One region of the Vibrio aerogenes genome, then DNA from elsewhere that is predicted to be linked to it. Evidence: predicted binding sites of a transcription regulator. Region 1 holds the regulator's gene; each other region holds the start of a gene.

Evidence for each region. The regulator PurR, encoded in region 1, represses purine synthesis genes. The targets are predictions, from matches to a motif close to TNANGNAAACGTTTNCNTNA.
Region 2: the regulator PurR is predicted to act here: its motif matches at 3,630-3,649, upstream of folD (bifunctional methylenetetrahydrofolate dehydrogenase/methenyltetrahydrofolate cyclohydrolase FolD).
Region 3: the regulator PurR is predicted to act here: its motif matches at 5,162-5,181, upstream of glyA (serine hydroxymethyltransferase).

What each region holds. Positions count from the first base shown of each region.
Region 1 is NZ_AP024861.1:2,141,453-2,149,328, reverse strand. It holds gene glgA (glycogen synthase GlgA) at 1-1,024, shown strand, start outside; gene OCV29_RS09530 (TfoX/Sxy family DNA transformation protein) at 1,097-1,687, opposite strand; cyclic di-GMP riboswitch class I at 1,816-1,900, opposite strand; gene purR (HTH-type transcriptional repressor PurR) at 2,067-3,080, opposite strand; gene elyC (envelope biogenesis factor ElyC) at 3,247-4,050, opposite strand; gene cmoM (tRNA uridine 5-oxyacetic acid(34) methyltransferase CmoM) at 4,165-4,953, shown strand; gene mukF (chromosome partition protein MukF) at 4,964-6,304, shown strand; gene mukE (chromosome partition protein MukE) at 6,282-6,995, shown strand; gene mukB (chromosome partition protein MukB) at 6,992-7,876, shown strand, end outside.
Region 2 is NZ_AP024861.1:2,328,809-2,336,684, reverse strand. It holds gene minC (septum site-determining protein MinC) at 1-234, opposite strand, end outside; gene OCV29_RS10345 (YcgL domain-containing protein) at 488-778, shown strand; gene OCV29_RS10340 (lytic murein transglycosylase) at 788-1,762, shown strand; gene folD (bifunctional methylenetetrahydrofolate dehydrogenase/methenyltetrahydrofolate cyclohydrolase FolD) at 2,628-3,488, opposite strand; tRNA gene OCV29_RS10330 (tRNA-Arg) at 3,763-3,839, shown strand; gene OCV29_RS10325 (LysR family transcriptional regulator) at 4,203-5,105, opposite strand; gene OCV29_RS10320 (ABC transporter ATP-binding protein) at 5,327-7,162, shown strand; gene OCV29_RS10315 (ABC transporter substrate-binding protein) at 7,205-7,876, shown strand, end outside.
Region 3 is NZ_AP024861.1:1,325,374-1,333,249, reverse strand. It holds gene pstA (phosphate ABC transporter permease PstA) at 1-609, shown strand, start outside; gene pstB (phosphate ABC transporter ATP-binding protein PstB) at 606-1,445, shown strand; gene ybeD (DUF493 family protein YbeD) at 1,694-1,972, shown strand; gene lipB (lipoyl(octanoyl) transferase LipB) at 2,183-2,833, shown strand; gene lipA (lipoyl synthase) at 2,830-3,795, shown strand; gene glyA (serine hydroxymethyltransferase) at 3,862-5,112, opposite strand; gene OCV29_RS06010 (YitT family protein) at 5,431-6,030, shown strand; tRNA gene OCV29_RS06005 (tRNA-Tyr) at 6,187-6,271, shown strand; tRNA gene OCV29_RS06000 (tRNA-Tyr) at 6,330-6,414, shown strand; gene gmhB (D-glycero-beta-D-manno-heptose 1,7-bisphosphate 7-phosphatase) at 6,526-7,080, opposite strand; gene metN (methionine ABC transporter ATP-binding protein MetN) at 7,374-7,876, shown strand, end outside.

The DNA of each region.
Region 1 (7,876 bases):
TAAGACCCGATACGCAAACGATGAATTTTATCAGTCGATCAGAAGTGTACTAACAATTCATAATGCTTTGTTTAAAGGAATTTTCTCCTATGATGAACTTGAGGTGATTCCGGAACTGCATCTCAATGGAATGGAGTTTTTACAATATGGTCAAGGGTATGTAAGTACACTCAGGGCCGGGATTGCGTTTGCTGATAAAATTAATGCAGTTAGTCCAAATTATGCAGCTGAGCTACTCACACCTTTAGGATCCCACGGACTCGTCGATGATTTTGTCCATAAAGCAAAAGATTTGTACGGGATTATTAACGGATGTGATTACTCCGAATGGAATCCACAGACTGATACTTATATTCCCCGGAATTACTCTTCAGAAACGGATTCGTTACGGGAAGGAAAACAGACTTGTAAAAGGCTTTTACAGGAAGAATTACAGTTGCCTGTGAGAGACGTGCCTGTATTTGGTATGGTTTGCCGCCTCACCCAGCAAAAAGGATTTCATTATTTATTACCAATACTGGAGCTTTTTCTTCTGAATGATGTTCAGCTGGTTATTGTTGGGACGGGTGAGCCGGAGATTGCCAATCAATTACATCAGGTTGCTTTGTCTTCACCTGATAAATTTGCCTTTGTTGATGCATACAGTAATCACTTTGCTCATATGGTTGAAGCGGGTGCCGATTTCTTTTTGATGCCTTCTGAGTTTGAGGCCTGTGGCTTAAACCAGATATATAGTATGGCTTATGGCACGTTACCTATTGTCAGAGAAGTCGGGGGACTGAAGGACACCGTTTTCGATTGCCATAAATATCCTGATAAAGCGACTGGTTTTAGCTTTTCAGAGCCGGATGGAAAGGCGCTGCTGGTTTGTATGCAACGTGCTTTACTATTTTATCTGCAACAACCTGAAGAGATGCTTAAAATTCAGCAAAGAGCCATGCAGCTCGATTTTAGCTGGAAGGATTCAGCGAAAGAGTATGTCCGGATGTACCGGACAGCGCTGATGACGTCATCCGCAAGGTAAATTTTCTGAATAAAAAAAGCACCTGAAAACAGGTGCTTTTACTAAGACTTGGCCAATAATTATATATGCCAATTATAACAAATTAGCCAGTTCCTCACGACGTGATTTCGGAATAACCGACCAGTGTTTACCTTCTATGGCGCCTTCAGGTGCCCACAACAACTCAAGAGATGGCTGAGTTGTTGGATGAGTTTCCTGAATTGCCTTATAAGCCTGAATCGCTCCTTTCTCATGAAGATCAGCGACAGAATTAATACCTGCTTTTCTCAGCATGCGTTCTGTTGCCAAACGTAGATTAGGAAGATCTTTCAATCGTTGTGGTTTTGTGACCTCTTGTGATTCTTTTTCAAGTTTAGCCGTTTTAAAAGCCTGCGTTGCAATAGTGAGTATCTTTGATTTGTCCTTCCAGTATTCCGCAGGAAGTGCGTAATACTTAGTGACAACGGGGAACCCGCGCTTTGCATAGACATAAGGCTCAAACTCTTGCTCCTTGAATGTCTCTAGTGAGTTGGAATCTGCTCGTATATGTAACTTGTCCTTAACGACAAGTGCAAACATGATATCTTCAACAAAAATACCAAATCCGCCAAACATTGAGCGAGATTTAACACGTCCCAGCTGCTCAAATAGCTGCATTGAATTTTTAAGGGTTGGTTTATCCATGCTTTTCGTCTCGGTGTATTTTTAAATGAATACGCCACCAAAATCAGGTCCGAGAATTTAGCAAAATAATGCAGAAAATATGTTAGTAAGACGTCAGTAAATGACGAACTATGAAATGCATTTTTGCCATCGGTAACCCCGCTACCTACCACTCTCTGGTTTAGGCCGGAGGCTTTGCGTCCCACCTTTTCAGATGGTTTGCCCTGTGCGTGACACTTTTTTCTAATGTTTAATTAACAATTGAAAAACGATAAATAGATGCTAGCATCTATTCGCAAATGTGATTTTAGTCCAAATTATGCGGTAGATCAACTAATAGCGTATGAACTAAACATTTTTTTTAATTCATGCGTGTTCATATACATAATATGGCGGACAATTATGACCGATTATTTAATTTTTTGACAGTATCACGAGCAACGATTTCGGGATGCATTTCAAATATTCGACGCTCATGTTCTTTGTTTTTGATACGCTCAAGCAAAATTTCGAAAGCGTTTTTGCCTACACGTCTTTTGGGTTGATGAATTGTTGTCAACGGAGGGGAGAAATATTCAGAAATCTCAATGTTGTCATAGCCAATGACTGACATATCATCGGGAATTTTTATCCCCCGTTGCTGAAGCCGGCTCATGAGTCCTAAAGCCATGGTGTCATTAAAACAGAAAATAGCGGTTGGCTTTTCATCCATAGCAATAATTTTATCTGCAGCCAAAACAGCCGTATCACATTCAAAGTTACCTTCCAAAATCCAGTCATCATTGGTCGGTAAATTTGCTTCAGACATTGCCCTGCGGTATCCCAGAATACGTTCTTTACAAATAGCCTTGGAGAGTTGTCCGCTTAAACAGGCAATTTTTTTATGGCCATGATCAATCAGATACTTCGTTGCCAGATAACCGCCTTCTTCGGAGTTATCAATGATTTTATCTGCCTGAGAACTTTCCGGCCCCCAGTCCATAACAACTTTAGGAATATCCTGATAGCCATCGAGCATATCCAGCAAGACTTCGGTCAGATCAGAACAAATGACGAGGATGCCATCTACTCTTTTTTCAGCAAGCATACGAATATAATCACGTTGTTTTTCATATAGCCCGCCGGTATTACATAAGATGAGCGTGTATCCCTGGCGATAACAATAACTTTCCACACCGTCGATCACCTCTGAGAAAAAAGGGTTAGTCGACTGAGTAACTAACATGCCTATCGTCCGGGTTGAATTGCATTTCAGACTTCGAGCCACAGCACTGGGTGCATAGTTTAATGATTTTACTGCTTCCAGTACTTTTTCCTGAGTTGCCTCAGCAACAAAACGTGTTTTATTAATCACGTGCGAAACAGTTGTCGTTGATACACCCGCAAGGCGGGCAACATCTTTTATTGTAGCCATAGGTATATACTCTTTCGCTGAAGGTCTGTAATGTCATTGATGAAAATAACAACTTCTGCGGCATCAATTATTTGAAAACGTGAAATTTTAAAGCTCAGCTCCGGGAATAGCAATCCAAAACCCCGAATTTATATCATAACTTCACTCAGGCAGATTGTTTTGTGAATTATGTATTATCATCCGGTGAGCCTGAGACGGCTGCTTCCTGACTTGAAACCCATTTCTTTAACTGTTGCCAGAGTTGTCCTAATGTTTCGTGCCAGTATTTTTCTGTTTGTTCCAGATATAAGGATTTTGGTGCATATTTTTCCCATGGCTGCGCAATATCTTTCAATGACAGATAGTTGGTTGGTGCCGGAACCGGATCTAATCCTGCAGACCTGAATTCGTGCAGTGCCCGTTTCATATGGCTCGCTGAAGTAACAAGCACCAGCTTTTGATTACCAATGAAATTTGCCGCTTGTTGCGCTTCTTCCCACGTATCCCGTGCGTTCTCTAACAGAATAATGTCAGACTTTGCCACACCAAGTGACAGCGCTACTTTTGCCAGCATACGGGCGTGACTTAACCTTGTTTGTGCTGCATATCCTGAGAGAATCAGCTTTGCGCCCGGATACATACGCATGATCCGGATACCTTCTGTCAGTCGCATCAGGGCTGTTCTGCTGATTTGCGATGTTGGAGGGATTTGGCTGTCAACAACATGTCCACCACCGAGAACCATCACATAGTTAACCGTCCCCTCAATGGGCAGAAAAGCAGAATACTGACGTTCCAGAGGAGCCAGCAGACGACTTGAAACAGGCTGAAATGATGCCATAAAAAGGCATACATAAGAGAACAGAACGATCAGACAACCAGTCTTTCTTTTCGTTGTAAACATGATCAACATCAACCCGATAAAGCCAATTAATAGCAACGAGGGAAGAGGCATCAGAAATGCAGAAACGATTTTTTTTAGTGCAAACATATAAAAATAGTCCGAAAAATCAGCAATTGAGAATAAAAACGATTAATCCCTCTTTATTCCTGCCATTCCTGTGACAGAATAGCAGCACGATTGATTATAATAACTCATGCTATTGTGACTGAAGACCGCAATTTCGACGATATTGCCCACAAATTCGCAAAAAATATATACGGCTCTGACAAAGGTCTGATCCGCCAAACAATTGTTTGGGAAGATATTATGCAAATTCTGGGAAAATTTCCATCATCTCATGCACCTTTAAACATATTAGATGCCGGCGGCGGGCTGGCACAGATGTCTCAGAAGTTAGCTGAAGCGGGACATCATGTAACATTATGTGATTTATCAGTTGAGATGTTAAAACTGGCTCAGGCAGAGATCGAACGCAAAGGATTGCAGGCACAGTATGATTTTGTTCATTCACCCGTACAGGAAATTGATAAACATATTAAAAATCAGGTCGATTTTCTTATGTTTCATGCAGTGATGGAGTGGCTGGCTGAACCAGAAGAGGCATTAAAACACCTGCTCGGTAAGGTCAGGCCTGGTGGCGTAGCTTCTGTGATGTTCTACAATCACCATGGTTTAGTTTTTAAAAATGTTATATGTGGAAATATACCTCATGTTCTGGAAGGAATGCCTTTCCGGAAGCGTTTTAAGCTACAACCCCAAAAAGGACTTCTGCCTGAAGAGGTTTATCGGTGGATTGAAATGTCAGGGTTTGAGATTGAATGTAAATCCGGTATTCGTTGTTTTCATGATTACATAGGGAATCGAAAGAATATGGGAGAGTATACTTATGAGGATGTGCTGGCGCTTGAGCAACAGCTATGCCGTCAGGAGCCTTACTTATCGATGGGACGATACATTCATGTTTTGGCCAGAAAAGTGAGTAAGGAATAACAAATTTATGATGGATGAGTTGATTCCGGAAAAAAGTGAACAATCAATAGATGAGCTGGTTGGCTGGGTGAGGCAACATGATTTTTCACTCAGTCTGAGTTCTGAAAAACTTGCTTTTTTAATCTCTCTTGCTGTGTTAAGCCATGAGCGGTTTGATGACGAGTTAGGTGAAGGTGAGTTACATGATGCTTTTGCCATTGTGACCCGGTTGTTTGAAGATACCGGCGATGCTTCTGCATTTCGTGCGAATAATGCAGTGAATGATCTGGTGCAACAACGGCTGATTCAGCGTTTCACCAGTGAAATTACCGATGGCGCAAGTATTTACCGCCTGTCACCGTTAGCCATTGGCATTACTGACTATTATGTCCGGCACCGTGAATTTTCTAAACTGAAATTGTCCATTCAGCTTTCCATTGTGGCTGACGAAATGGAAAAGGCAAAAGAGGCTGCAGAAAAAGGTGGTACGCCGGGATACTGGCAAAAGCATGTCTATGGCGTTCTGAGATATTCCGTTGGTGAAATATTCGATCAGATAGATTTAAACCAGCGGGTGATGGATGAACAGCAGCAGGAAGTTAAAGACCAGATTGCCCAGTTACTGAATAAAGACTGGCGCGATGCGATTCAGAATTGTGAGTCATTATTATCTGAAACTTCCTCTACACTAAAAGAGTTGCAAGACACCCTGCAGGCTGCCGGTGATGAGCTTCAGACTCAGATTCTGGATATTCAGGAATGCATTTATGGCCATACTGAACTGGGGTTTGTCGAGGAGATCTTATTTCAGCTGCAAATGAAACTGGATCGGATTATCAGCTGGGGGCAACAGGCCATTGATCTCTGGATTGGCTATGATCGGCATGTCCATAAATTTATCCGGACTGCGATTGATATGGATCAGTTCCGGGCCTTTAGTCAAAGACTTCGCCAGTCTGTCAATGAGTACTTTGAGCTACCTTGGTATCTGACGTTTGCAGATGCTGAGCGTTTTACTGATCTGCGCGATGAGGCGCTTGTTCTCAGAAATGATGAAGTGACCGGTCATGTGCCTGAAGAAGTAGAATATGAAGCGTATGAACAGGTCACGGATGAACTTTCTGAACGGATCGGCCATATGTTGACTGCCCACAAAGAGAAAGGAGAACCCATTGATTTGACTCTGGTTCTGAAAGATTATCTGGCTTCTCACCCCAGAGCCCATCATTTTGATTTAGCACGTATTGTTGTCGATCAAGCCGTTCGTCTTGGTTACTCAGGTGCAGATTATCAGGCAATTCAGCCCAAGTGGCAGGCAATTAACGAATTTGGTGCAAAGGTACAAGCGAATGTCATCGACCAATATGAATGAATACATGCCAGAAAAACTGGTCAAAGCAATTTCTAACCCTCTTTTTCCTGCGCTTGATAGCTTGCTGCGGGCAGGGCGGCATATATCCGGTGAAGATTTGGACAATCATGCCTTTCTCTCTGATTTTGAACCGGAACTGGCGATGTTTTATCAGCGCTATAATACAGAGCTGGTCAGAGCGCCGGAAGGTTTCTTTTATCTCAGACCCCGCTCAACTTCTTTGATTAACAGAAGTGTTTTATCTGAGCTGGATATGCTGGTCGGCAAAGTGTTGTGTTTCTTGTATCTCAGTCCCGAGCGATTGGCACATGAAGGTATATTTACCAGTCAGGAATTATATGACGAGCTGTTATCTCTGGCTGATGAGAAAAAGCTGATGCGGCTGGTTACACACCGGGCCAGTGGTTCTGATCTGGACCGTGAAAAACTATTTGAAAAAGTCAGAACATCGCTACGCAGACTTCGCCGCATGGGGATGATTGTGGTGATTGGTGATTCAGGTAAGTTTGTGATTACGGAAGCTGTGTTTCGCTTTGGTGCTGATGTACGTCTTGGTGATGACATGCGGGAAGCTCAGTTACGCTTAATCAGGGATGGAGAAGCGGTGGTGCCGGTCCCGTCTTTCGATGAAAAACAAACATCAGAACAACAAATAGCAACAGAATTAACAGAATTTGAAGGTGAAGCATGATTGAAAGAGGTAAATATCAATCACTGACTATGATCAACTGGAATGGTTTCTTCGCACGGACCTTTGATATCGATGGGTTGGTGACGACGCTCTCCGGCGGAAATGGTGCCGGTAAATCAACCACTATGGCCGCATTTATTACGGCGTTGATCCCGGATCAGAGTTTGCTTCATTTCAGAAATACCACGGAAGCGGGAAGTTCCCAGTCATCCAGAGATAAAGGTTTACACGGGAAACTTCAACCCGGTGTATGTTATGCGGCACTTGATGTGGTGAACTCCCGTCATCAGCGCCTTTTGTTTGCCGTCAAGCTACAACAGGTTGCGGGCCGGGATAAAAAAGTTGATATCAAACCTTTCTTAATTCAGGGCTTGCCAAGCCATGTCCGGCCAACGGATATTTTGATCGAAGGTGTCTCTGAACAGCAGGCCCGGGTGCGTCAGCTCAATGAAGTCAAAGAGTGCGCACTGGCTCATGAAGGGGTTCAGTTTAAAGCATTTCAATCGGTCGTTGACTACCATGCACAAATGTTTGAGTTTGGGGTTGTGCCTAAAAAAATGCGTTCAGGTGCGGATCGTTCCAAATTCTACCGGCTGATTGAAGCATCACTCTATGGCGGGATTTCCAGTGCGATTACCCGGTCACTACGTGATTATCTTTTGCCGCAAAACGGTGGGGTAAAAAAAGCATTTCAGGATATGGAAGCGGCGCTCCGTGAAAACCGGATGACACTGGAAGCGATTAAAACGACCCAAAATGATCGCGATTTATTTAAGCATCTGATTACTGAGTCGACCAATTATGTGGCAGCAGATTATATGCGTCATGCCAATGAGCGGAGAAGTAAGGTAGAGCAGGCATTGTCCCATCGGCAGACTTTG
Region 2 (7,876 bases), 190 kb from region 1:
GGTAATGCCGACCGGAACCATTCCGACTTCATGGATACAGTGTTTTAACTCACTGAAATCGATATCTTCCTTCACCTGAGAGATATTAATCACCACCGGAGCAGACGCAAAAAAAGCCGGTGCCTGAGTTATTTTTTCTTTCAGCAGGTTCAGGGTTTTTGAAATATCGTTATCGGTCAGATGTAGTACTGACAAAGTAAAACTGCTACCTTTTAAGTCAGGTAATAATGACATAAATAAGCCGGACCTCAGTCTTTAAGTATTTTAGAAAGGTACTTCTGAAATAAAGCGTTTCTGATGAAGTACAGAAAGCTTCACATTGCTCAGGTTCGTCATGTTATATTCACTGACTTAACTCGGCAAGTTATCTTATCCACACATTGACGTTTTTATTGTTAATTTTATGTTCAGTAAAGGTCATTGATATGCGTGTGATTGATAAAATGATAAATCCGGTCAACTGAAATCTTGAAGAAAAAGGCAAATCATGCTGTGCTCTGTTTATAAAAGTATTCGTAAAGATGGTGCGTATTTGTACGTGATGAAGAAAGGGGATTTTTCTCAGGTTCCTGAACAGTTGATGACTATGTTCGGCACGCCTTCGCTCATGATGACAATCAATCTGGAAGGGAGAAAACTAGCGAATGTGGATGTCAATAAGGTGAAAGCATCGCTGGAGTCCGATGGCTTTTTTCTTCAGCTGCCGCCACCGCCGGAAAATGTACTGGAAACGTATAAAGCGATGAAAGCCGCGCAGATTCAGTCGCACACAGAGTAGGGAGATAAGATGAAGAGGTTATGGTTAGCCGGATTAGGGATGATGCTGAGCCTCACGGCCAGTGCCCGGACAGTTTCATTTGAAGCGTATATTGATGCATTTAAACAGCAGGCCGAACAGGCCGGTATCTCACATGAGACTGTAGAAGCCGCATTTCGTGATGTGACATACAGACACCGTACCGTTGTGGCCGATAAAAACCAGCCTGAAAAGAAGCTGACGCTGGATGAATATATTCCGCGGGCGGTACCGGACTGGAAAGTGAAAAAGGCTAAGAAACTCTACCGCCAACATTATGCTGCACTGCAGCAGGTCAGTCGTGAGTATGGTGTGCAGCCACAGTATATTGTGGCGTTATGGGGGGTGGAGAGTAACTTTGGTGCCCTGACTGGTCGTCATTATGTGATGAGTGCGCTGGCGACTCTGGCCTATGATGGCCGCAGAGAAGCTTTCTTCCGTAAGGAAATGATGGCTGCCCTGAAAATCATTGAAGATGACCATATTGACCCGCACGACATGAAAGGCTCATGGGCCGGGGCAATGGGACAGTGCCAGTTTATGCCCAGTTCTTTCCTGACATTTGCAGTCGACGGCAATCATGACGGTAAGATTGATATCTGGAAAACCAAGGCGGATGTATTTGCTTCGACCGCTAATTATCTGCACCGTTCCGGGTGGGATAATCAATACCGCTGGGGACGGCAGGTGCATTTGCCACGTGGATTTGATATGTCTTTGGAAGGTCGCCATCAGGGTAAGGCGAAAACACTCAGGGAGTGGCGACGCCTGGGGGTGACCCGTTACAACGGTCAGCCACTGCCTGCACCGGCGAAGGATATTAAAGCGTGGCTGGTTGCACCGGATGATGAAAAAGGCCGGGCATATCTGATTTACAATAATTACAATGTGCTGATGAAGTGGAATCGCTCGCACTATTTTGCGCTGGCAGTCAGTCATTTGGCGGACCGGATTGTCAGCCGTTAATCTGTTCATGATTGCTCTTTCTCAAAAGCTCGTCAGATTTGACGGGCTTTTTTATGTCTCAGGTCATCCCATCATGTTGGTATCAGACCAATCTGGAAAATAAACTGATCATCTGGATGTGTCTGGTGGAGCAAACATACAAGGGCATGGATGCCCTTGTTGAAGCGCCTTTCTTATCAATAAAAAGGGGATGGCTTGAGCGGTTTGCGGAACCAGATATATCCAGATCAGAAAGTTACTTAGAATGGTATCAGACTTTCATCGACAGATTGAATAGGACTTTTATTGAATAATAATGCGAATATATTGTTTATATATTATATTTATAACTGATACTGAATGGGGTTTTGTAAAGCAAGGTAAAGGCGAAAGTAAAGAAAAGTAAGGTCGGTTTTTTTTATGCGGTCATCATGCGATATTGTTTTGGCAGACATGTTGTTTATATTGTTGTTTATATTGACACCATCTCGTTGCGCACTGGAATAGTGGTTCGTTAAAAGCCTCATCTGATAACGAATTCATATGCCAGATTAGTCAGAACCGGATAGTCCTCCTCCTGGAATTGATGGCAATGGCTATACTTGAATTGTTGTTGGATTCTGAATCCTCACACAATATTCAGGATCCATTAGCAATGAAGCCACATTTTTATGTGGTCGGTTATTACCTTTTTTTTATTTTAACACCACCACCGTTTTTCTGTGAGACGGTGGTTTTTTTTGTCTGAAATTTGAGTATACCGGTTTGGTCAACTGTCAGGGATGATTGATGATTGTGATGGCGGGGAAGGTTGATACTATTTTGCCGGCTGAAAGCCGGCAAGACAGGACGAAAGACTTGTGAAGGTGTACAGAAAAACTAAAGATCAGTTTTTATGGTGATATTGCTCACAGGCCAGCATCGTATTTTCAATCAATGTTGCAACCGTCATTGGCCCGACACCGCCGGGAACTGGTGTGATATAGCTTGCCCTCTCGCTGGCAATATCATATTCAATATCCCCTGAGAGTTTACCGTTGTCTAGCCGGTTGATACCAACATCAATGACAATTGACCCTGCTTTGATCCATTCTCCCGGAATGAAGTTCGGTTTACCGACGGCAACAACCAGAATATCAGCCTGACGGACATAGCTCTCCAGATCACGGGTAAACCGGTGGCAGGTGGTGGTGGTACAACCTTGCAGCAACAGTTCCATTGTCATCGGGCGGCCAACAATATTCGATGCGCCGACAACAACCGCATGCTTGCCCCGTAGTTCGATGTTATATCTTTCCATCAGGGTAATAATCCCTTTAGGCGTGCAGGAGCGAAGCTTTGGAATACGTTGTGCCAGTCGTCCGACATTATAAGGGTGGAAACCATCCACATCTTTTTCAGGGAGAATCCGTTCAAGCACCTGAGTTGCATCCAGCCCGGCGGGGAGAGGCAACTGAACCAGAATGCCATCGATCTCCTGATCAGCATTGAGCTGATCAACCAGATTCAGCAGATCTTGCTGAGATGTATTTAATGGCAGGTCAAATGATTTGGAAACAAAACCGACTTCATCACAGGCGCGTCGTTTACTGCCAACGTAGACCTGAGATGCCGGGTCATCACCGACCAGGATTACAGCGAGGCCGGGTGCGCGTAACCCTGCTTCTGTCCGGGCTTTCACACGGGCAGCAACCTCAGAGCGAACAGTTTGGGAAATCAGTTTTCCATCAATAATCTGTGCAGTCATAAGTATCCATCATTATTTTTATCAGGAAGAAACATTCTCGGGTTTATACCCAAACCACTGAAACCTGCATTTTGGCGGTTATTGGGGTTCTATTCTTGGGTAGAAACGCGCGCATTGTCGCAGATCTTTAGCATAACATCCACAGGCAAACGTTTGCCTGTGTATTTTTTTCGCACATCATATCAGAAATGCTAGATTTTTAGTCACTTAGATAGTTTATCAGAATAAATTCGTTGATTTACGTTTTTTAACTCGTATAATTCTCTCCCGTAACGCGCCCTTAGCTCAGCTGGATAGAGCACCTGCCTTCTAAGCAGGTGGTCACAGGTTCGAATCCTGTAGGGTGCGCCACTTATTCTGAGGCCTCAGCATCATTTGGTGCTGGGGCTTTTTTGTTTGCGGAACCAGATATATCCGATCAGAAAATAACTTGGAATGGTTTGATGCCGGAGGGGTTGATCTTTGGTGCCTGGTTGTTGCTGCGGGAGTTACCGCAGCCGAAGGTATTATCTGAACACCGTTATTCTTGGTTACAGGTGATGTGTTCAGCGACCCGTAACGTGATGAAAGTGCATTCAGAGTGAATACAATATCCACCAAAGATCAACACATTTAATCTAACATATTCTGGCCGCTCACTAAGTTTTGTTCGTGTAAAAGAACGTAAAGTAACGTCAATGCAACCCTCATCATCATTTTCACTCCTCAACGATTTCACTCTGCAAACTCTGCCATCGACTGTGCCGCGTTTCTGATCGACTGTTTAAACTGATGTAGTGATGGCTGGTGGCGGATATTGGTCGGATAAGAGAAACTGTACGGATAATAAATGGCTGGCTCAAATGGGCGGGTTTCGACGCCATTCCCGGCCCAGACCCGGGCCGCAAAGGGCTCCAGCACACCCACGGCTAAACCGGAGGCAACCATGGCATATCCGGTGTGCGAGGTATCAATATACAGCCGTTTCATCAACTGCGATTCTACCGCATCCAGCGCATGTTCTAATTTACTCCAGTAATTCAGATAAGAGTCCTGCACGGTCAGGACTGACTCACCGGCTAAATCCGGTGCGGTAATCACCGTTTTTTCCAGTAATGGATGACCGGCTCTGGCTGCAAAGACAAACCGCGCATGGCCGATAAATTCCTGTTCAATCCCGCTGAGTTGAGGAAGCTGGAGCCCAATGGCCAGATCCACGGCGCTGGTCTGCAAGCGCATCACGATCTCAGACATACTGTCCGTGTGCATGACCACCCGCTCATCCGGATAAAAGTGACCATGTTCTTTGAGTGCGATGGGCAGCAATGTGCTGGCGATTGCTGAAGTGGCTGAGATACAGAGTTCTTTGGGATTCCTGTCGCGAATTTGCATTGCAACGGATTCCAGTTTCTCAAGGCCGAGAAAGCTCTCTTCCACAGAACGAAAAAATTCCCCGGCTTCCGGCGTCGGGAACAGACGTCCCTTTTTACGTTCAAATAAACTGAATCCAAGCGAATCTTCCAGATCGCTGATGAGCCGGCTCACCGCTGGCTGGGTGACATGCATTTCTGCCGCAGCCGCTGAAGTTGTGCCCCGTAACATAATATGGCGGAAGGCTTCTAACTGACGAAATTTCATCTCAAAAGATTCCCCTGATCATGCAGTGAATGATGGTTTTGCATCGCTGAATCATACCTCTTGAAGTGACTTATATGTATAACATTTGTTAATGAACTATGCGTTAATATAAGTTGATCGCATAAGGGTTAGTTTGCAATATGTCTTTATCATGTGACAGGGAAGTGACCACACCGGGATGGTCTGATGTCATCAGTTGACTGTAAAACAAGGATGCAGCCGTGGCAGACAGAATGAAAACGCCTATTCTCACCGTCAATAATCTCTCGGTCGCTTTTGGCGGAACGCGTGTGATTGAGCACCTCAGTTTCTCTGTGATGCCGGGTCGCACGCTGGCGATTGTCGGCGAATCCGGTTCAGGTAAATCGGTCACGTCTCAGTCGATCATGCGTTTGGCAGATATCAATGGTGCCCGTTATACCTCGGGAGATATTGTGTATAACGGCACAGGGCGTGATGTCGACTTATTGGCCTTGAGCCAGAAGGAGATGCGTGGTTTTCGCGGTAAAGAAATTGCCATGATTTTTCAGGAACCGATGACATCGCTGAACCCGGTTTTTACGATTGGCGATCAGCTGTGTGAATCGTTGTTTCTCCATGAAAAGCTCTCCAAATCACAGGCTCTGGCGGAAAGTCAGCGTTTACTGGAACTGGTCCGGCTGCCGGATGCCCGTGACATGCTTTCCCGCTATCCGCATCAGCTCTCCGGCGGAATGCGGCAGCGGGTGATGATTGCGATGGCGCTGGCCTGCAAGCCCAAAATTCTGATTGCCGACGAGCCAACCACGGCACTGGATGTCACCATTCAGGCGCAAATCCTGTCGATTATCAAAGAATTACAAACTTCACTGAATATGGCGGTGGTCTTTATCACTCATGATATGGGGGTTGTTGCCGAAATCGCAGATGATGTGGTGGTGATGTGGCAGGGCAGGAAAGTCGAACAGGGGAAAGTTGCTGATGTATTCCGGCAGCCGCAGCATGCTTACACACAGACACTGTTGTCAGCTGTTCCCCGGCTGGGTTGCATGCAGGGGCGGCGCAATCCTTACCGTTTCCCGGTGACCGTGATGCACAATGGCCGTCCGGTCGTGACCGGTCAGGAAGCTGAGCAAAATACGGCACGCTATGATGATGCGCCGCTATTGCGGGTTGAAAACCTGGTGACACGCTTTGATACCCGGAAAAATTTCTGGGGCAGGGCGACGCACCGCGTCCACGCCGTGGAGCAGGTTAGTTTTGATATTTATCCGGGAGAAACGGTCGCTCTGGTGGGAGAATCCGGTTCCGGCAAGTCGACCATTGGCCGTACGATTCAGCAATTGCAAAAAGCCACCAGCGGTTCCATCTGTTTTCATGGCCGTTCTCTGAGCAATATGTCTGAAGCAGAGCTTCGGGCACTGAAGCGCGATATTCAATATATCTTTCAGGATCCGTTTGCCTCCCTTGATCCGCGAAAAACCGTGGGTTTCTCCATTGCCGAACCGATTCGTACCCACAAGCTGCTGGCCACCGAAGCTGAAATTGAACAACGCGTCAGCGAATTACTGGAGCGGGTTGGGCTACAGGCCGGACACGCAATGCGTTATCCCCATGAATTTTCCGGAGGCCAGCGTCAGCGGATCTGCATCGCCAGAGCACTGGCTTCTGAGCCCAAACTGATTATTGCTGATGAAGCTTTGTCTGCGCTGGATGTCACCATTCAGGCGCAGATCATCAACTTGTTTATGGAATTACAACAGGAATATGGGATTGCCTGCCTGTTTATCAGCCACGATATGGCTGTTGTGGAAAAAATGAGCCATCGCGTTGTGGTGTTATACCTCGGACAAATTGCTGAAATGGGTTTCCGGTCTCAGGTTTTCGATACACCGCAACATGCTTATACCAAACGCCTGCTGAGTGCCGTCCCGGTTGCTGATCCGGGCTGTCAGCGGCAGCGTGAATTACTCAGTGGTGATATTCCCAGCCCGGTCCGCCCGGTTGGTGAGCCGCCGCAGGCGCTGACTTATGACGAAGTGAGCCCCGGACATCTGGTGGCAAGGCAGTCTGAATAAATCAGAATCAACCAACAGCCCCTATGGATGGGAGACGCAAATATGGAGAGTCGTTCAATGATCAGAATCAAACCCACACATGTCCTGCAATCGCTGGTGCTTGCCGCCGGGCTCAGTTGTTCCACATGGAGTATGGCTGCCGGTACACTGACTGTGTCGTCACCGCAGGATCCCGGTAGCTGGGACCCGATTGATACGTTTCTGGTGAACTGGGCATCGGTGTCGACCAACATTTACGATGCTTTAATCTACCGCGGACCTGATCTCAGGTTGCAGCCGGGTCTGGCGACCTCATGGGAAGAACTTGATCAGGGGAAACGGATTCGTTTTCAATTGCGTCATCATGTGACATTTCATAATGGCGAACCTTTCAATGCGCAGGCCGTCAAATTTACCTTTGATCGTCTGTTGGGTGAAGAAGGGAAAAAAGGACCACAACGTTCGAACTATTCGGCGATCGACCATGTTGCCGTGGTCGATGATGATACCGTCGACTTCTTCCTCACAAAGACCGACCCGGTATTGTTGACCAAACTGGCCGGTTACGGTGCGATGATCGTACCGCCCAAATACATTCAGGAAAAGGGAGATGCCTATTTCAATACCCATCCTGTCGGTACCGGTCCGTTTCAGTTTGTTGATTATCAGCCTAAAGTCGGCATCCGGCTGAAAGCTTATCCGGGATTTTGGGGTGAAAAAGCAAAACTTTCTGAG
Region 3 (7,876 bases), 820 kb from region 1:
GCGGCGCCTATCGGTATTCTTGCGGGTACCTGGCTGGCAGAAACAGAGAAAGACAACAAAATTGCAGAATCATTACGCTTCTTAAACGGGATGTTGATGAGTGCCCCTTCCATTCTCGTCGGTTTGTTCATTTATGCCATTATTGTGGTTCCTACCGGAGGCTATTCCGGCTGGGCTGGTGCGATTGCACTGGCCGTTCTCGCGTTACCTATGATTATCTCTTCAACAGAAGAAATGCTGCGTCTGGTTCCACCAACCCTCAAAGAAGCCGGCAGCGGTTTGGGATCACCCAAATGGCGGGTCATCACTCAGTTAAGCTACCGGGCTGCAGCACCTGGTATTATCACGGCGGTGTTACTTTCAATTGCCCGTATTTCAGGAGAAACAGCCCCTCTGTTATTTACCTCTCTGAACAGTAACTTCATGACGACAGACATGAGTAAACCGATGGCAAATTTACCCGTAACTATCTATCAATTTGCGATGAGCCCATATACATCGTGGCAAAATCTTGCATGGGCCGGTGCACTGATTGTAACGACCTTTATCTTAGGCATAAACGTACTGGCAACTGTGTTGCCGAAAATAATTAAGGCAGGAAGAGCATGAGTACGGCAATTAACAGCATACTTCACAGCACATCAGACGCAGACATCAACGGACAAGCCTTTTATGAAGAAGAGAACCTGATGCAAAGCATGGAAATACAGAACCTGAACTTCTTCTATGCCAAAGGTGCTGCACCCGCACTGAAAAATGTTTCCATGCCGATTTACAAAAATCGCGTCACTGCACTCATCGGACCATCCGGATGTGGGAAGTCGACCCTGTTAAGAACATTAAACCGGATTTACAACCTTTACGGTCAGCAGTACGCTGAAGGTGATATACAACTTGAAGGGCAAAGTATCTTTGCGAATACGGACATTAATGAATTACGCTCTAAAGTCGGGATGGTTTTCCAAAAACCGACGCCTTTCCCGATGACAATTTATGAGAATATGACATTTGGACTGAAGATACAGGGAAAATTCTCCAAAGAAGAAATCAGAGAGCGGGTCGAGTCCGCTTTGAAACGTTCTCATCTTTGGGATGAAGTGAAAGATAAACTCAATTCGGATGCCAATGGTTTATCCGGAGGCCAACAGCAACGGTTGTGTATTGCCAGAACAATTGCACTGGAACCCGATGTTATTTTAATGGATGAACCAACCTCAGCACTTGACCCGATTGCAACCTCAGCTATCGAAATGCTGATCACGGAATTGCGCACCAAATATACCATTGTGGTTGTGACACATAATATGCAGCAAGCCATGCGTATTTCTGACTATACGGGATTCATGTACCTTGGCGAGCTGGAAGAATTTGGCAAAACCAGACAAATTTTTAATGATCCGGGCAAAGAACGCACCCGCAACTATATCTCTGGTGATTTCAGTTAAATAGCTTTCCTGAATGAATATGCGCCACCTGCCGGAAAACAGATACCCATTCACTTCCGGGTCACCCCCAAAGTGAATTGGGTATTGTTTATTCAAAATAAAATTGTTCATTCAGAATAAAAAAGCTGAATAAAATGAATTAACTGACTTTTTCCGGCTTTGGCACAGGCTGCAATATCTTGAGTTCATCCCGGTAAAACAGTAACATTCCCCTCCAGAATCCGTATATTTCATCAGGAACACCCGATATGTTGACTATTAATTCCGACGCTAAGTTAAAGGATCTCCTTGAATTTCCTTGTTCATTTACATACAAAGTGATGGGATATGCAAAGCCGGAATTACCGGAACGTGTCCTTGAGGTGATTCAGCGCCACGCACCGGGTGATTACAGCCCAAAGGTGAAACCAAGTGCGAAAGGAAACTATCATTCTGTTTCAATTAATATCACGGCAACGTCAATTGAGCAGGTAGAAACGCTCTATAAAGAACTGGGTGAGATTGATATCGTCCGTATGGTGCTGTAAATCAGACATCCGATTCACTGAATGCGGTTTTTATTGATTTTTTCAATTTTTTTTGAAAGCAGCTCTGGCTGCTTTTTCTATATATATCAGATGGTTAAACAATCATACACGAAGATTATGGTTAATTTTATAGCATCTATGAGTAGTTCAGCGTCCCAAAGAAGTTTATAATCCGCTGATAATTCTCTTCCAAAAGTAATAAGTCTGCACATGGATAACCAGCGTCTCATCATTAAACAACTTGGCCAGCAAGATTATCAGACAGTCTGGCAGGCTATGCATGAGTTTACTGACAGCCGGACCAGTGAAACCCGGGATGAAATATGGCTTGTCGAACACCCACCGGTCTTCACTCAGGGTCAGGCCGGGAAAGCCGAGCATTTGCTCAATACCGGGGACATTCCGGTTGTTCAGTCAGACCGTGGCGGACAGGTCACCTATCATGGCCCCGGTCAGCTTGTTGTATACTTCTTACTTGACCTGAGAAGAAAGCAGCTGGGCGTCCGTGAACTGGTCACACATATTGAAAATATCGTCGTCAAGACTCTCAAGGCTTTTGGCATTGAATCAAAGGCGAAGCCAGATGCACCTGGTGTCTACGTCGGAGATAAAAAGATTTGTTCTCTTGGCTTAAGGATTCGTCGTGGCTGTTCATTTCATGGGCTGGCACTCAATGTGAACATGGATTTATCACCGTTTTTAAGGATCAATCCATGTGGTTATCAAGGCATGGAGATGGTTCAGGTCAGTGACCTTGGCGGGCCCTCAACCCTCCGCACCGTAGAAGAACAGTTAATTAAAGAACTCGTGACCACACTGGGATACGGGCACACTCAATACAGCACAGAAGTAATATCATGACTAAACCAATTCAAATGGAGAAAGGCGTCAAATACCGGGATGCGGATAAAATGGCACTGATACCGGTAAAAAATATGCCGTCCGAACAAAAAGAAGTGTTACGCAAACCGGAATGGATGAAGATCAAACTGCCTTCGGACAGTCAGCGCATTCAGGATATCAAATCTGCGATGCGTAAAAATAATCTGCATTCTGTCTGTGAGGAAGCGTCCTGCCCTAACCTTGCGGAATGTTTTAACCACGGCACGGCTACTTTTATGATTCTGGGTGCTATCTGTACCCGTCGTTGCCCATTCTGCGATGTTGCACACGGTCGCCCATTAACACCTGATGCCGGTGAGCCGGAAAAACTGGCACAAACGATCAAAGATATGGGACTGAAATATGTGGTGATCACTTCAGTCGATCGTGATGACTTACGTGATGGTGGTGCGCAACACTTTGCTGATTGTAACAGGGAAATCAGGGCGCTGAATCCTGAAATAAGAATTGAAACACTGGTTCCTGATTTCAGGGGACGTATGGATAAAGCGCTGGAAATTTTACAAACCAGTCCCCCGGACGTATTTAACCATAACCTTGAAACCGCCCCACGTTTGTACCGTAAAGCTCGTCCTGGTGCTAACTATAAATGGTCTCTCGAGCTATTGAAAAAATTCAAAGATAACCACCCGGACATCCCGACTAAATCTGGTTTGATGATGGGACTTGGTGAAACAAAAGAAGAGATTATCGGGGTATTAAAAGATTTAAGGGCTCATGGGGTGACCATGCTGACATTGGGTCAGTATCTGGCACCAAGCCGGCACCATTTACCGGTTGAACGCTATGTCCCGCCTTCTGAATTTGAAGAGCTGAAAGAGATTGCTCTGGACCTTGGCTTCACGCACGCCGCATGTGGTCCTTTCGTCCGTTCTTCTTATCATGCTGATCTTCAGGCTCAGGGTGTTGAAATTAAATAATATCTCCTGAAAACAAGCATAAAAAAACCCGCAAATTGCGGGTTTTTTGCATGAATCATCTTCAGATTAAGCGTAAACAGGTAAACGCTTACAAATCTCAAGTACTTTTGCTTTTGTTGCTTCAATGACAGACTGGTCATCAGCATTATCAAGCACATCACACATCCAGTTTGCCAGATTTTCTGCATCTTCCACCGTGAAACCACGACGGGTGATCGCAGGCGTACCAACACGGATACCTGAAGTGACGAAAGGACTCCGCGGATCGTTAGGCACGGAATTTTTGTTGACGGTTATATTTGCTGCGCCCAAGGCGGCATCCGCTTCTTTCCCTGTAATACCCTTATCAATCAAATCAACAAGGAACAGGTGATTTTCAGTACCATTTGAAACGATCTTGTAGCCACGTTCCTGGAACTGGGCAACCATCGCTTTGGCATTTTTCACAACACGTGCCTGATATTCTTTAAATTCAGGTTCCATTGCTTCTTTGAACGCAACCGCCTTTGCAGCAATTACGTGCATCAGAGGGCCGCCCTGGCCGCCAGGGAAAACAGCTGAATTCAGCTTCTTATACATCTCTTCACCCGCGTTGGAAAGAATCAGACCACCACGCGGACCAGCCAGTGTTTTATGTGTTGTCGTCGTCACGATATGCGCATGAGGAATTGGCGTCGGATAAACACCCGCAGCGATCAAACCCGCAACGTGCGCCATATCAACAAACAGATAAGCACCTGCCTTGTCAGCGATTTCACGCATTCTTGCCCAGTCAACAATCTGAGAATAAGCCGAGAAGCCACCGATAATCATCTTAGGCTTATGCTCAAGCGCGAGCGCTTCCATTTCGTCGTAATTGATTTGGCCACTTTCATCAATGCCATAAGGAATCACATTATAGTGCTTACCAGAAAAGTTAACCGGAGAACCATGAGTCAGGTGACCACCATGGGCAAGGCTCATCCCCAGCACAGTATCACCCGGATTCAGCAAAGCCATATAAACTGCACTGTTCGCCTGAGAACCTGAATGAGGCTGAACATTTGCATATTCACAGTTGAATAATTTACATGCCCGATCAATTGCCAAAGCCTCTGCTTTGTCCACGTACTCACAACCACCGTAATAACGCTTGCCAGGATAACCTTCTGCATATTTATTTGTTAGCTGAGAACCCTGAGCTTCCATGACCCGTGGACTGGTATAGTTTTCGGAAGCAATTAATTCAATGTGTTCTTCCTGACGGAGGGTTTCTTCCTGAATTGCTGCGAAGAGCTCCGCATCATAATCAGCGATATTCATATCTCGCGTTAGCATCTGTATCTCCTGACTCATCATATAAAGGTCGAAAAACTGCTCTAAATGCAAAAGCAAACGTTTTCGCTACTCAATTTGAGGCGCATTCTACCTAAATTGAACTATGTCATAAAGCCCAAATTGAATAAATGATCATGCAGTTTTTTCATAATCAGTTGAAGTTTTCTTATAAACCTCACCAAAGTGTCAATAATTCCATTTACAGGTTGTAAAAGATTAGAGACATAGGTTTACCCTAAATTTCCTTTTCTAGCTACCGGAATTTTCACCTTTTACTTATGATTCGGACAGAGATAAGAACATACCAATGGCTCAGTCATGGAAAAACATTCGTATAAAGAAGATATCATTGCAATGATAACCGGCTGCTTTCTGGTTGCACTGGGGATCAACTTTCTTCAGTCAGCGCAGATGATTACCGGCGGAACTGCCGGGTTGGCATTATTACTCGATCAATTTATGCCATTATCTTTCGGCACGCTGTACTTTCTGTGCAATACCCCGTTTTATCTGCTTGCCTGGAAGAAATTTGGCTTGCGCTTTGCCGGTAACAGCATCCTGTGTGGATTAGCGGTTTCTGTATTGTCGGATCATATTGCGATGTTTATGAAACTCAACAGTCTCAATGATGTTTATTGCGCAGTTGTCGGTGGTTTACTCATGGGGATTGGTATGCTGGTCTTGTTCCGCCATCATTCAAGCCTCGGTGGGTTCAATGTATTTTGCCTGTATGTTCAGGATAATTTCGGGATTGCCGCAGGAAAAGTCCAACTCTGCATTGATGCAGTCATCGTCATGACATCTCTGTTTTATCTGTCAGCCTATGTTGTCGGTGTTTCGGTTCTGAGTGCTGTCGTCTTAAATATAGTACTGGCCATGAATCATAAACCTTCAAGATATATTGTCACTTACCACTAATATTGCATTGAAATTGCCTGTATTTTAGTTAGTTTGTCCAAAAAGGCACCATTCAACTCAATTTTTTCAGAAAAGTCTTTACAGACTAAATGAGTTTGTTAAGATTCGCCCCGCACTCACGATTGATGCGGGAATCATCGTTGAGGAAGAAAATCTGGAGGGGTTCCCGAGTGGCCAAAGGGAGCAGACTGTAAATCTGCCGGCTCCGCCTTCGATGGTTCGAATCCGTCCCCCTCCACCATATTCCGAAGTTGTTTGATAGTGAGATCAAACGGTTTCAAGACATTAAGAAAAATTCCGGAGGGGTTCCCGAGTGGCCAAAGGGAGCAGACTGTAAATCTGCCGGCTCCGCCTTCGATGGTTCGAATCCGTCCCCCTCCACCATACAGAAAAGCCAGCAAATTGCTGGCTTTTTCTTTTTACGGCAATAAAAACATAGAGAAAAAAGAAAGAAGCTAACGCTCACTTTCTTTTCTGAATCTGATTTTTTAAATCTTAGCGGCTTTTTAAAAATCCGGGCACATCACGAAGACTGCCCAAAACTACATCAGCCAGCGCTTCCCCTTCCGGTGTGACAGCTTTTCCAGTTCTGACCAGAACTTTCGTGCCAACACCGGCTGATTTTGCTGCCATCATATCCGCAGGCTTATCCCCCACCATGACCGACTTTTCCATATCGATTTTGAGAAAGTCCCGTGCGGAAATAAACATCCCCGGCTTAGGCTTCCGGCAATCACAGTCCTGTTTGTAATCACCGATACCATGTTCCGGATGATGGGGGCAGTAGTAAATACCGTCCAGCTCAACACCGTTATCAACAAAATTCCAGTCCATCCATTGTGTCAGCGACAAAAAGCGATCTTCACTAAACATCCCGCGGGCAATCCCGGACTGGTTGGTCACTAATACAAGAAGGTATCCCATCTCCTGCAACTGTTTTGTTGCCTCAAATACACCTTCTATAAAGTGGAAATCATGCTCATCATGAACATATCCCTGATCGACATTAATCACACCATCCCGATCTAAAAACACTGCTGGTTTTGCCAAAATCCGACTCTCATAACAGATGATAAAAAACTGATACCTCAAGATGCAGGTTTCAGTGAGATTTGTCTGGCAGTTTATCATAAGCAGATAAAATCACCGAAAATGAATTCTGCCTCTGAGTTCGTGACGAGAACAATTTATTCTTTTTATTATACTAAACGATGAAGATTTCATTTTGGACGTCTAGACGTAAAAATATCTATTGACTTCAACCTTATGAAGCCCTAGCATCCCTAACAAAACTATTATCAACCAAATGATCTCTGACAATCAGAGCCTGCGCAGGTTATCTCATGATTGAAATAAATCACGTCAACAAGGTGTTTCAGCAAGGAACAAAGCAGATATATGCCTTGAAAGACATTAATCTCCATATCAAACAAGGGACTATTTTTGGTGTGATCGGTGCTTCAGGTGCCGGAAAAAGTACATTAATTCGCTGCGTTAATATGTTAGAAGCACCGACTGACGGGGACGTCATTGTCAATGGCATCAACCTGACGAAACTCAGCCCGGCAGATTTGTGTCAGGCCCGGAGAAATATCGGGATGATCTTCCAGCATTTTAACTTACTGTCTTCCCGGACGGTGTTTGAAAATGTTGCCCTGCCGTTAGAGTTTGCCGGTAGCGCAAAAGAACAGATTGAACCCAAGGTCAGTCAATTGCTGAATCTGGTCGGCCTGTCTGACAAAGCGCATGTTTACCCGGCAAATCTCAGTGGCGGACAAAAGCAGCGGGTGGCAATTGCCCGGGCACTGGCTTCCGATCCAAAAGTTCTGTTGTGCGATGAAGCAAC